One region of the Marinomonas rhizomae genome, then DNA from elsewhere that is predicted to be linked to it. Evidence: predicted binding sites of a transcription regulator. Region 1 holds the regulator's gene; the other holds the start of a gene.
The links. Region 1 encodes sigma-54, which starts transcription at its own class of promoters, with help from an activator protein. Its sites were predicted from a motif close to TGGCACNNNNNTTGCTNT; they were not measured.
Positions count from the first base shown of each region.

Region 2: the regulator sigma-54 is predicted to act here: its motif matches at 2,294-2,311, upstream of KDW99_RS04600 (ammonium transporter).

Region 1 covers NZ_CP073343.1:1,953,649-1,959,496, reverse strand. The annotation lists gene lptA (lipopolysaccharide transport periplasmic protein LptA) at 1-335, shown strand, start outside; gene lptB (LPS export ABC transporter ATP-binding protein) at 336-1,061, shown strand; gene KDW99_RS09215 (RNA polymerase factor sigma-54) at 1,140-2,609, shown strand; gene ptsN (PTS IIA-like nitrogen regulatory protein PtsN) at 2,627-3,076, shown strand; gene KDW99_RS09205 (HPr family phosphocarrier protein) at 3,086-3,355, shown strand; gene mgtE (magnesium transporter) at 3,363-4,715, shown strand; gene yjgA (ribosome biogenesis factor YjgA) at 4,722-5,258, shown strand; gene KDW99_RS09190 (carbon-nitrogen hydrolase family protein) at 5,311-5,848, opposite strand, start outside.
Region 2 covers NZ_CP073343.1:996,988-1,002,835, reverse strand. The annotation lists gene KDW99_RS04615 (outer membrane protein assembly factor BamD) at 121-963, shown strand; gene KDW99_RS04610 (glutathione S-transferase) at 971-1,645, opposite strand; gene KDW99_RS04605 (cold-shock protein) at 1,760-1,972, opposite strand; gene KDW99_RS04600 (ammonium transporter) at 2,426-3,637, shown strand; gene KDW99_RS04595 (DTW domain-containing protein) at 3,717-4,217, shown strand; gene KDW99_RS04590 (fumarylacetoacetate hydrolase family protein) at 4,207-4,914, opposite strand; gene KDW99_RS04585 (cupin domain-containing protein) at 4,942-5,580, opposite strand; gene KDW99_RS04580 (porin) at 5,831-5,848, opposite strand, start outside.

The sequences.
Region 1 (5,848 bases):
AATACCTTAAAGTATCGACAGACCCTCAAACACGAAAATTCAACAGCCTAGAAGCGAGTGGCAGTCCAGCAAAATTCAGTCAGCAAGTAGATTGGAGCGGGAACATTGTCATCAGTAAAGGCAATGAAATTCGTTATTTAACCAGCGAATCAAAGCTAGAAATCATGGGGAATGGCTACCTAAGTCGAATGCAAAACTCCATCACGGCAGACTACATACTCTATATGATCCAAGATGGCACCTTCAGTGCCGAGAAAAAAGATTCAGGGCGCGTATCAATGACACTACAACCACAAGCGCCACAAAACGAACCAGCACCTGAGACGAAAAAATAGATGGCACTATTAGAAGCAAAACACCTTGCAAAAAGCTACAAAAAACGCCAAGTCGTAAAGGATGTATCTATCTCGGTTGAATCTGGCGAAGCTGTTGGGTTACTAGGCCCAAATGGCGCAGGCAAAACAACATGTTTTTATATGATCGTAGGCATGGTGACAAATGATGCGGGTGGCGTTTTTATTGACGGTGTCGATGTGACTGGCGATGCTATGCATACACGTGCGCAAAAAGGCATCGGCTACCTTCCACAAGAAGCATCAATTTTTCGTAAGATGACCGTTGAAGACAACATTCTAGCCATCTTAGAAACACGCAAAGAACTAACAAAAACACAACAAAATGAGCGACTGGAAGAACTTCTTGAAGAGTTTCACATTACTCATATTCGCACCAACCTAGGCATGGCATTATCAGGCGGAGAAAGACGCAGAGTAGAAATAGCCAGAGCCGTTGCGATGAACCCAAAATTCATCTTACTTGATGAACCCTTTGCTGGCGTAGACCCGATTTCGGTCGGAGATATAAAGCACATTATTAAACACCTCCAAGAGAGTGGAATCGGCGTTCTAATTACCGACCATAATGTCAGAGAGACTCTAGACATCTGTGACAAAGCTTACATTGTTGGCAATGGTTACATTATTGCATCCGGTGACGCCAATACCGTCATTAACAATGAACAAGTCAAAAAGGTCTATTTAGGTGACGACTTCCGTCTGTAACCCCTTATCATTGCTGTAGAAAGGGAGTAGTATGCACAACTCATTCCAATTCATTCAATTAGAAGAAAGAGTTGCTCTATGAAGCAGTCTTTACAATTAAAGCTCGGCCAACAGCTGACAATGACGCCTCAACTGCAACAGGCTATTCGCTTGCTGCAGCTTTCTACGTTGGATTTAAAACAAGAAATACACGAATTCCTTGAATCTAACCCGCTGCTTGAGCTAGACGACGACGAACAACTGCATAACGAAATACCAGCCAGCATAGAATCCAAAAGTGCCCCTGAGACAACCGTCGATAACAACGAAGAAGCACGCGTTGAATCAGAGTGGACTGAAAGCATCCCCGAAGAACTATCTATCGATAGTAACTGGGATGACACCTATCAAAGTTCTGCCGCTGTCAGTGATCACAATAGTTATGAAGGTGACGGAGACTTCGAAAGTCGCAACGCTCCAGCTGAAAGTATCCAAGACCATCTAATTTGGCAATTGAACTTAACTCACATGTCAGACCGTGACATTGAAATTGCTTATGCCATTATTGAATGCGTTCAACCTGATGGCTACTTAAGCATTTCTACCGATGACATTTGTGAGTCCCTTGGCATCGAATTAGAAGACCTAGAAATAGAAGAAGTCATTGCTGTGCAACATAGACTGCAACGCTTCGACCCTGTTGGCGTATGCTCAATCGACCTACGCGACTGCCTTCTAGTACAATTAGAAGCCTTCCAGAGTCATCCGCTTTATAAAAGCACATACAACCTTATTGACCATTACCTACCACTATTAGGTAATCGAGATTTCGCACAACTGAGCCGCAAAACGAAACTAAAAGACGAAGCGCTAAAAGAAGTCGTCAACTTGATTCAACAGCTTAACCCGCGCCCAGGTTCAGTGATCGACGCAGATGATACAGATTACGTCATTCCTGATGTTTCAGTGAAAAAGCGTCATGGTGTATGGCAAGTTGAGCTAAACAACGACGCCCTACCGCCAATCAAAATCAATGAAACCTATTCTGCGATGGCGAGCACAGCGGCAACTACAGAAGACGCCACTTACATCAAAACCTCTCTTCAAGAAGCAAAATGGTTCATGAAGAGCTTGCAGAGCCGCAACGAAACATTATTGAAAGTGGCCAGCTGCATTGTAAGTCGACAAATTGATTTCTTCGAACTCGGTGAAGAAGCCATGAAACCCATGGTGCTTCATGATGTTGCAGAAGAAGTGGGTATGCATGAGTCAACCATTTCACGGGTGACGACGCAAAAATACATGCACACACCAAAAGGTATTTTTGAGCTTAAATATTTTTTCTCCAGCCACGTGAATACCGCCTCTGGAGGAGAATGTTCTTCTACCGCAATACGAGCTATGATTAAGAAGCTTGTGTCAGATGAACCAGCGAAAAAGCCATTAAGTGATAACAAGCTAGCGGCTATTTTAGCAGACCAAGGCATACAGGTTGCGCGACGTACTGTAGCCAAATATCGAGAGGCGATGAACATCCCTCCTTCCAATGAACGAAAACGACTGATCTAAACGGATACCATTTTATCATGTCCTTGAAATCATTATTAAAAGCAGAACTTGTTCTCGCAAAACAAGACATTGTTAGTAAGAAACGCGTCCTTGAGAGCCTTGCTGAAGTCGCTTCCAACCGCCTTCATTGCAACAACGAAGAAATCTATGACGCACTACTTGGCCGAGAAAAACTAGGCAGTACAGGCATTGGTAATGGCATTGCTATTCCGCATTGTCGTCTAGAGTCGGCAAACCACACAGCTATCGTTGTCATGTCACTGCAAACTCCAATTGATTTTGACTCTATCGATAAACGAGCGGTCGACCTAATATTTGCGCTGATTGTGCCACCTCAAGAATGCGATCAACACCTTTCTACATTGGCTCAAATCGCTGAGTTAGCACAATCTCCAGAATCACTGGATAAATTACGTGCGGCACAAAGCAGCGAAGAACTATTCAATATATTTGACTCATTAATATAGGAAATAAGCATGCAGGAAGAGTCCGTCACAATCATAAACAAACTGGGCTTGCATGCTCGCGCAGCGGGCAAGCTGGTTGAAACAACCTCTCGTTTCTCTTGCGACATCACCATAGAAAAAGAAGGCCGCAATGTTGATGGAAAAAGCATTATGGCCATGATGATGCTGGCCGCTGGCAAAGGCACTGAAATTCGTGTCAAAACCAACGGTGAAGATGAAAACGACGCAATTAAAGCGGTGATAGAATTAATTAACAATCGTTTTGGTGAAGACGAGTAAGGAATCAATGTCAGAGCAAAACACGCTTAACCACCTGCAAACGGTCACCGAATCGCTCGAATCTGGTGCCACCATGCAAATCCGTTATTTACTTAACGGCGCTTTGCCAGCTCAGGACGTTGCTCGCCTATTAGAGTCCTCCCCTCCCAAAGAACGTAAGCTTCTTTGGGAGCTAATTGAAGCCAAAAATGAAGGCGAAGTACTGCAATATCTGAGCGAAGATATTGGCGTACAATTCATGAAAAACATGGATACAGAGCGATTAATCGCCGTATCCGAACATTTTGAAAGCGATGACCTTGCCGATTTACTACAACATTTACCAGAAAAAATAGTAAAAGAAGTGCTTGCGTCCATGACGACGCAAGACAGAACAAGAGTTGAAGCACTATTAAGCTACTCGGAAGATTCTGCCGGCGGCTTGATGAACACGGACACCATCACCATACGTCCGAATATCACCGTCGACCTGGTGTTTCGCTACTTACGCAGACACAACTCCCTACCAGACATGACAGACAGTCTACTTGTTGTCAGCCGCTCTGATCGCTTGCTAGGCACCTTGCCCCTGACCACACTATTAGTCTCTGACATCAACGCCACAGTGCGCGATATCATGGAAACAGAATTCACCGTCATTGACGCAGAAACCCAAGCCAGTGAAGTAGCACAACTTTTTGAAAAGATGGACTTGGTTTCTGCCCCCGTCATTGATGGAAAAACAAAAAAGTTACTTGGTCGTATTACCATCGATGACGTTGTTGACGTTATCCGTGATGAAGCCGAACACTCCATGTTAAGCATGGCGGGTCTTGATGATGACGAAGATACCTTCGCCCCTATCATGAAAACCACCAAGCGACGTGCAGTGTGGCTTGGCATAAACCTAATAACAGCCTTCACCGCATCGTATGTAATAGGTTTATTCCAAGACACTCTGGACCAAGTTGTCGCACTCGCCATACTCATGCCCATTGTTGCCAGCATGGGCGGCATTGCCGGATCACAAGTGCTCACTCTGGTCATTCGGGGTATCGCACTCAACCAAATTGGTTCCACCAATACCCGTTGGCTACTCAACAGAGAACTTATTGTTGGGCTCATTAACGGCCTACTTTGGGCAACCGTTATTGCCGCTCTCACCGCACTTTGGTTTGACAACATCAAGATTGCCTATATCATTGCGGGAGCTATCATAATAAATCTGCTATTTGCAGCCACCACTGGTACACTTCTGCCGATTTTGCTGAAAAAAATTGGCATCGACCCTGCCCTTGCAGGCAGCGTAATTTTGACTACCGTGACCGACGTGGTTGGATTCTTATCCTTCCTTGGTCTCGCTACTATTTTTCTAATATAGGTTCCCATGACAGACTTTGATCAATATGAAAACGAAGACGAAATCCCTAAGAGCAAAACCCAGATCAAGCGTGAAATGGAAGCCCTGCAAGATCTTGGTAAAAAACTACTTGCCTTAAGCAAAAACCAACTTAAAAAAGTAGAAATGTCTGACACATTGCGCGAAGCATTCGTTGAAGCTGGCCGAATCAAAAAACACGAAGCCATGAGAAGACACCTGCAATACATCGGCAAGGTGATGCGCACAGAAGACCACGAAGCCATAGCGCATCGCGTAGCATTGTTTGATTCCACCTCTGCAGCTTACAACAAGCTATTTCATCAGCTTGAGATAAAACGAGATGCACTAATCGGTGAAAACAGCAAAGAAGAACTGTCTCAATATTTAGAGGAAAACCCTCAAATTGAAGACATACAACTTCTTAGACAGCTCATTCGTCAATCTCAAAAAGAAGTGTCTCAAGAAGGAAACACAACAAACCGTAAAAAGCTTTTCCGCTTCTTGCGCGAGGCTGAAGAAAAGCGTCTTGGTCTGACTGAATAATCTACAAGGCACCTCAACAAAAAACCTCAGAGCCAGCATTACTAGCTAGCTCTTATGGTATCCTCTTATGTGAGAAACACGGCATTTTTTGGCGACAATCACTTAATGCCGTTTTCGTCATATTAAAAACAATATATCCCGGTTCTTCTTGTAAACTGACTAAACGTTCACCAAATGGCGAATACAGAGCACTGTGTCCGTAAGTTTGTCTGGTTTCGTTGTGCCAACCGCACTGTCCAACACCAAGAACGTAGCATTGATTTTCAATCGCACGGGCGGCTAAAAGAGTATTCCAGTGGGCCTTCCCAGTAACATAAGTAAAAGCAGCGGGAACCAATAAAACCTCTGCACCCATTTTCATTAGCTCACGATATAATTCTGGGAAGCGTAAGTCATAACAGATGCTCAGGCCGATTTTAAAGCCATCCACGTCAATGACTTTTAAATCCAACTCTCCAGGCTCAATAACATCAGACTCTTTATAAGACACTGCTTTATCGTCAACACTGACGTCAAACAAATGAATTTTGTCGTACCGTTCTAAGAAGACACCGTCAGGTCCAACAACCCAGCATGTTTGCCTAACACGT
Region 2 (5,848 bases), 960 kb from region 1:
ATCATTGGGCTTGAATGTGAAAAAACGTGTAGCGCCTTGCACTTCATCATCTTTCGCAATATAACGCTACAAAATGCCGATTAAGGCTTATCTACTACCATATCAAGGTTTTGATTATACATGGGATTTCATCACTCGTTGCTCCGATTCTCTGGAATAGTAAGTTTTTCTTTATTCATTGTTGCTTGTTCAAGCAAACAAGTACAGGAACCAGACCTTCCAGAACGCGTCTATTACGACAAAGCTCAACAAGCTCTGGAAGAAAACCTTCCCACGACAGCCATTAAGCACCTTAAAGATTTAGATTCTCGATATCCGTTTGGCGAATTTAGTATTCGCGCAGAATTAGATCTAATTTACGCGCAAATGGAGGCAAGTGATTTCATTGCCGCTCATGCGTCTGCTGAACGCTTTATCAAAAATCACCCAGAGCATGACTCAATTGATTACGCTTATTATATGCGTGCTTTATCAACCTACAAAGGCGCAGAGAGCTTAATGTCTCGCTACCTGGGTCTAGACCCAAGCGAAAGAGACTCAAAAGAGCTAACTAAAGCCTTTAATGAGCTCGCTGATTTCACGTCTCGCTTTCCGAAAAGTACATACGCTCCGGATGCAAAAGCACGAATGTATTATTTACGCGAAATGGTGGCTCGTCATGAACTACAAGTGGCGCATTATTATTTAAAAAGGAAAGCGCCACTTTCTGCCCTACGTCGTAGCCAAGAGGTTATTCAACACTATCCAAGTACACGATCTGTTGAGGAAGCCCTAGCTATTAGCATTCAATCTTACAAGGATTTGAATGAACCAGATTTAGCGCAGACTAATCTTGCAGTGTTAAAACAAAACTTCCCAAACACACTACATATCGATGATCAGGGAAAATTCATCAAACTTAAATTACCAAGTGATGCCGATCCAGGATTTTTATATTGGGTAACGTTTGGGCTCATCGAATAAGCCGTATCTAATTGGCATATTGGTTTGCAGGGTAAAGAGTATTTTCTTGCCCTGCTTGCCAGGCTGGATACTTTACCATGACCACTGAATTAAATATTTCCGAATTTACAAAACTAACCAACCAACGCTTAACATTATTATATTGAGATGCATCAAACCATTTCTGATTAACCGCTGCAAACTGACGTATGAACGGAAAAACAGCAATATCAGCCAAACTCATCTTGTCTCCAAATAAAAAGTTCCTTTCGCTTAAACGCTTATCCAAACGAGACAAAAAGACCTCACCTTTATCACGATAGTAGTCTTCACTGTATTCAGGATATCGATCTGCGTACTTATAACGATCTAACCAGTATTTGAAAAAGTGATCATTATAAGTTATCCAAGCCTTCATTCGATTTCTTCGAATACTATTCGATGGCCATAGCTCATTTACGGCTTTCTTGTAATCAGAGCTGGTAAGCGCCCAGAAAATGATATCAAGACTTTCTGGATACCTCGTCCCATCAATATCAACAAGCTGAGGCACACTGGATCGTCCGCCTAATGACAGCAACTCAGAAGGCTTAGACCTCAAAACCACCTCACGTAAATGTACAGGCACACCCAATAAGGCAATCATATATCTAGACCTAATTGCATAAGGACAGCGTCTGAACGAATACAGAACAGGTAACAAAACAACCTCCTTTTTCTAAAAAATCACAAGCATAAAAAAACCATGCCTTTTAATAAACATCTTATACAAAGTAAGAGGTTCACACGCATGGTTTTTGACCGATTAAAAGCTCAATTAAGCTGGAGTAACATTCTCAGCTTGAGGACCTTTTTGCCCTTGAGTTACTTCAAATGTTACTTTTTGACCTTCTTGCAGAGTACGACGGCCCGTTCCATTTATAGAACGAAAATGAACAAAAACATCTGCTCCACCTTCACGCTCGATAAAACCAAAGCCTTTTTCATCGTTAAACCATTTTACAATACCTGATACTAACTGACCTGACATAACAACCTCATTTTTATGTTGCTCTTAAATGAGCAATCTTTTAACTACACTAAAAGCAACTTAGCTTTGAGTAATTCCCTAACGTTAAGCGTTTTAAGCCAATAATAATCTTAAAAACACACTAACTAATTGATAATAAGTCGTTAATAGCAAAATAGAAAGTAGACTAAAAACAAGTATTGTTAAAAAAAGTAATAACACCTAGATGAAATATTAGCCAACTCCATTCTATTAAGTGAAAACCATAACCCACATTAATCCTCCACCAAAACGGTGCATAAATAATCCATGACACCAAAAGGCACCAAATAATGGCATAAATGGAACAATAATTGCTTAAAGCAGATTAAGCTTTAAATTCATTAATCCAAAACACCAATTAAGCCCCAAAAAAGAGCAACTATGGATGATAGCAAACCTTTTCGGTGCAAAGACAAACGTTAGGAGCCACGTGTGACATCCACAAACAGTGCAGTAGAAATGCTAGTTTCCAGTTCAAACACCCTTTTTATATTACTTGGCGCCATAATGGTGTTCGCCATGCATGCTGGGTTTGCTTTTTTAGAAGTTGGGACAGTAAGACATAAAAACCAAGTAAATGCGTTAGTCAAAATAATGACGGATTTTGCTATTTCAGCGCTCGTTTATTTTTTTATTGGCTATCAAATCGCTTATGGAGTCAATTTTTTTGATAGCGCCGCCGTACTATCGCAAGAGCACGGTTATAGCCTAGTGAAGTTTTTCTTCCTCATGACCTTTGCCGCTGCGATACCCGCCATCATTTCAGGTGGCGTCGCTGAGCGTGCTAAGTTTTATCCTATGCTGATTTCCGCAGCGGTAATTGTTGGTATTGCCTACCCACTTTTTGAAGGCATTGTATGGAATGGCAATTACGGTCTTCAAGATTGGCTAACCAAACATTATGGCGCCCCTTTTCATGATTTTGCAGGCTCTGTTGTCGTTCATGCTTTTGGTGGGTGGGTTGCGCTAGCAGCCATAGTATTACTTGGCACTCGTCGCGGCCGCTTTAAGCATGGAAAGCTAGTTGCTTTCGCACCATCAAACATCCCATTTTTGGCATTAGGCGCCTGGATTCTTTGCATAGGCTGGTTTGGCTTTAACGTTATGTCCGCACAAACGCTAGAAGGGGTAAGTGGCTTAGTCGCTGTAAACTCTTTAATGGCCATGGTCGGCGGCATTATTGCGGCCATGCTGTTTGGTAAAAATGACCCAGGCTTTATCCATAACGGCCCATTAGCAGGCTTAGTCGCTATCTGCGCAGGTTCAGACATCATGCATCCTATTGGCGCATTAGTCACAGGCGCATTTGCCGGTGCTATATTCACCACTCTCTTTACTGTTGTTCAACAAAAATTCAAAAACACAGATGATGTTCTTGGTGTTTGGCCACTTCATGGTGTTTGTGGGGCCTGGGGAGGCATTGCCGCAGGGATTTTCGGATCTGAATCACTTGGTGGACTAGGTGGCGTTAGCTTCCTCTCTCAGCTCTTAGGAAGCCTAGGGGGAGTTGTGATAGCAGCGCTGAGTGGGTTTATTGTTTATGGAATAGTTAAGTCTGTAAGTGGTTTACGTCTCAGTGAAGAGGATGAATTCAACGGCGCTGATTTATCAATTCATAAAATTGGCTCTATTGGCAAAGAATAACACTACTTTTGTTGGGCCTGATGGCGGTTCATTGTTTACTGCACCGCCATCAGGCTTTTTCATATTCTAGTTCATTTTAATGAAGGGTATAATTGCCTATTTATCAATAGCGAAGACTCTAATGAAAATCTGGTTACTCACCCATAGCGAAGAACTCAAAAAGCCTTCAGGTACAGGAAAGCTAGTAAAAGAGGTACTGAATGATGAGTGTGAAGTCGTCGTATGGTCCAGAGTTTCACCAAGCATAGATATCTTAAATCTATCTCCTAGTAACACATTACTCATTTACCTATGTAAAAACGAACAACAAAGATTCTGTGAGGATATTTCGCAGTCAATCAACAACATCATTATAATTGATGGAACTTGGCAACAGGCTCAGAAAATATACAATAAATCGCCCTATCTACATAAGTTTAAACACTATGAAATTCAGGGCGTGACATCTATATACACAAAACGTCGTAATCAAAAAAATATCGGCCTTTGCACTGCTGAAGTTGCAACTCAACTATTAAACGAATATAAACATCCAGCAGCATCCACCATATTCAATAAATTTATTGAATTTAATCAGTAACACTTATTCTTATCTCACCCAAATGCTCAACCCAAGCCAGCATCTCATCATCAGCAACAACAACCCCTACATTTTCAGGCGTCCCTGTCATGATTAAATCACCAGGCCGCAATTCAAATACCTCTGACAGTTTGCAAATAACCTCTTCAATTGACCAGGTTAAATTGGCCACACTACTAATTTGCTTAAGGTCACCATTCACTTTTAAACCGATCTCCGCTTTTGCAACATTACCTGCAAGCAAATCTGTTTTTAATGAAATAGGACTAATTGGTGCGGACTCATCAAATGACTTGCCAACTTCCCAAGGACGCCCTTTCTTTTTCGCCTGCGCCTGAAGGTCACGACGCGTCATATCCAAGCCTACAGCATAACCAAGAACGGCTTCTCTAGCTTGCTGCAACGATAGATTACGACCGCCTTCTCCTAGCGCCACCACGAGCTCTACTTCATATTCAAACTGTGATGTGGCCATAGGGTATGCAATACGAGTAACGTCAGAGAACGCAGAAGGCACAACACTAGAGGCATCTTTTACAAAGAAGAATGGCGGATCTCGTTCTGGGTCATCCCCCATTTCTTTTGAATGTTCTGCGTAATTACGACCAACACAAAAAACGCGACCAACTGGATAAACTTGATCATTTTCAACAATGGGCAAATAAACCCTAGATTGCTCAGATACGATATTCTTCATTTAACCCCCAGCAAAGAATAGGAAGAATTAGAAATGGCCTGACTTTAGCCAAATAAAACAACTTGAAGGTACCACCCAATCCTCTAACTTAAACTCAGGCTCACGTAGCCATACACCAGAAGACATTTGAAGGCCGTCATACTCAGCTTGCCCCGATATAACAAATAACTCAACAGAAGCCGATAAGTCCAATTCATGCAATATATCTTCACCATTCTGAATACGAACAAACCAGACTCGCTCCGAACCAAATTCGTAAAGAGGCAGAATGCCAGATTGTGTAGATGACCAAATACCGGGAGTATCTATATAGACTTGATTTAAATCGGTGGTTTGAAACTGATGTAACTTAACTAATAGAAAGCAACCATTATGGCTATGAGGCGCATGACTACTACCGGGAGGATTTCTAAAATAACTGCCAGCGTTAAAATCCCCCTTTTCATCAGAAAAAATACCGCTCAACACTAATATTTCTTCACCTAAAGGATGTGGATGAGGGCGAAAAACTGAACCCGCCTCATATTGCACAAGACTTGTTGCATGGCCTCGCTCTGCCTCTTCTCGCGCCAAAGGCTTTCTATAAACACCAGACATGGGACTTGCAACCCAATCAAGTTTATTTGTATCGATAAACACAGCTTGGGCAAAGTCCATATTAAGCATAACAACCGCCAATCAAAGTAAAACTTCAGTGTAACGGTTTGGTCAAATAACAATCAAGTATTTGTAATATCAAGTAGAAAAGCTTGTAATAAAAAAAGCACCTGATGTTTCCACCAAGTGCCAAAATGTTCCAACAGTCTGCCTACAAGAGAAGAAATATGGAACCTTGAATGATCTTGCTTAACATAAGGCTCCCACCTTATTAATTAGCAGGAGCCTTAGAGTAAATAAAATCAACTATAAGAAGATCTTAGAAACCGTAGTAAAC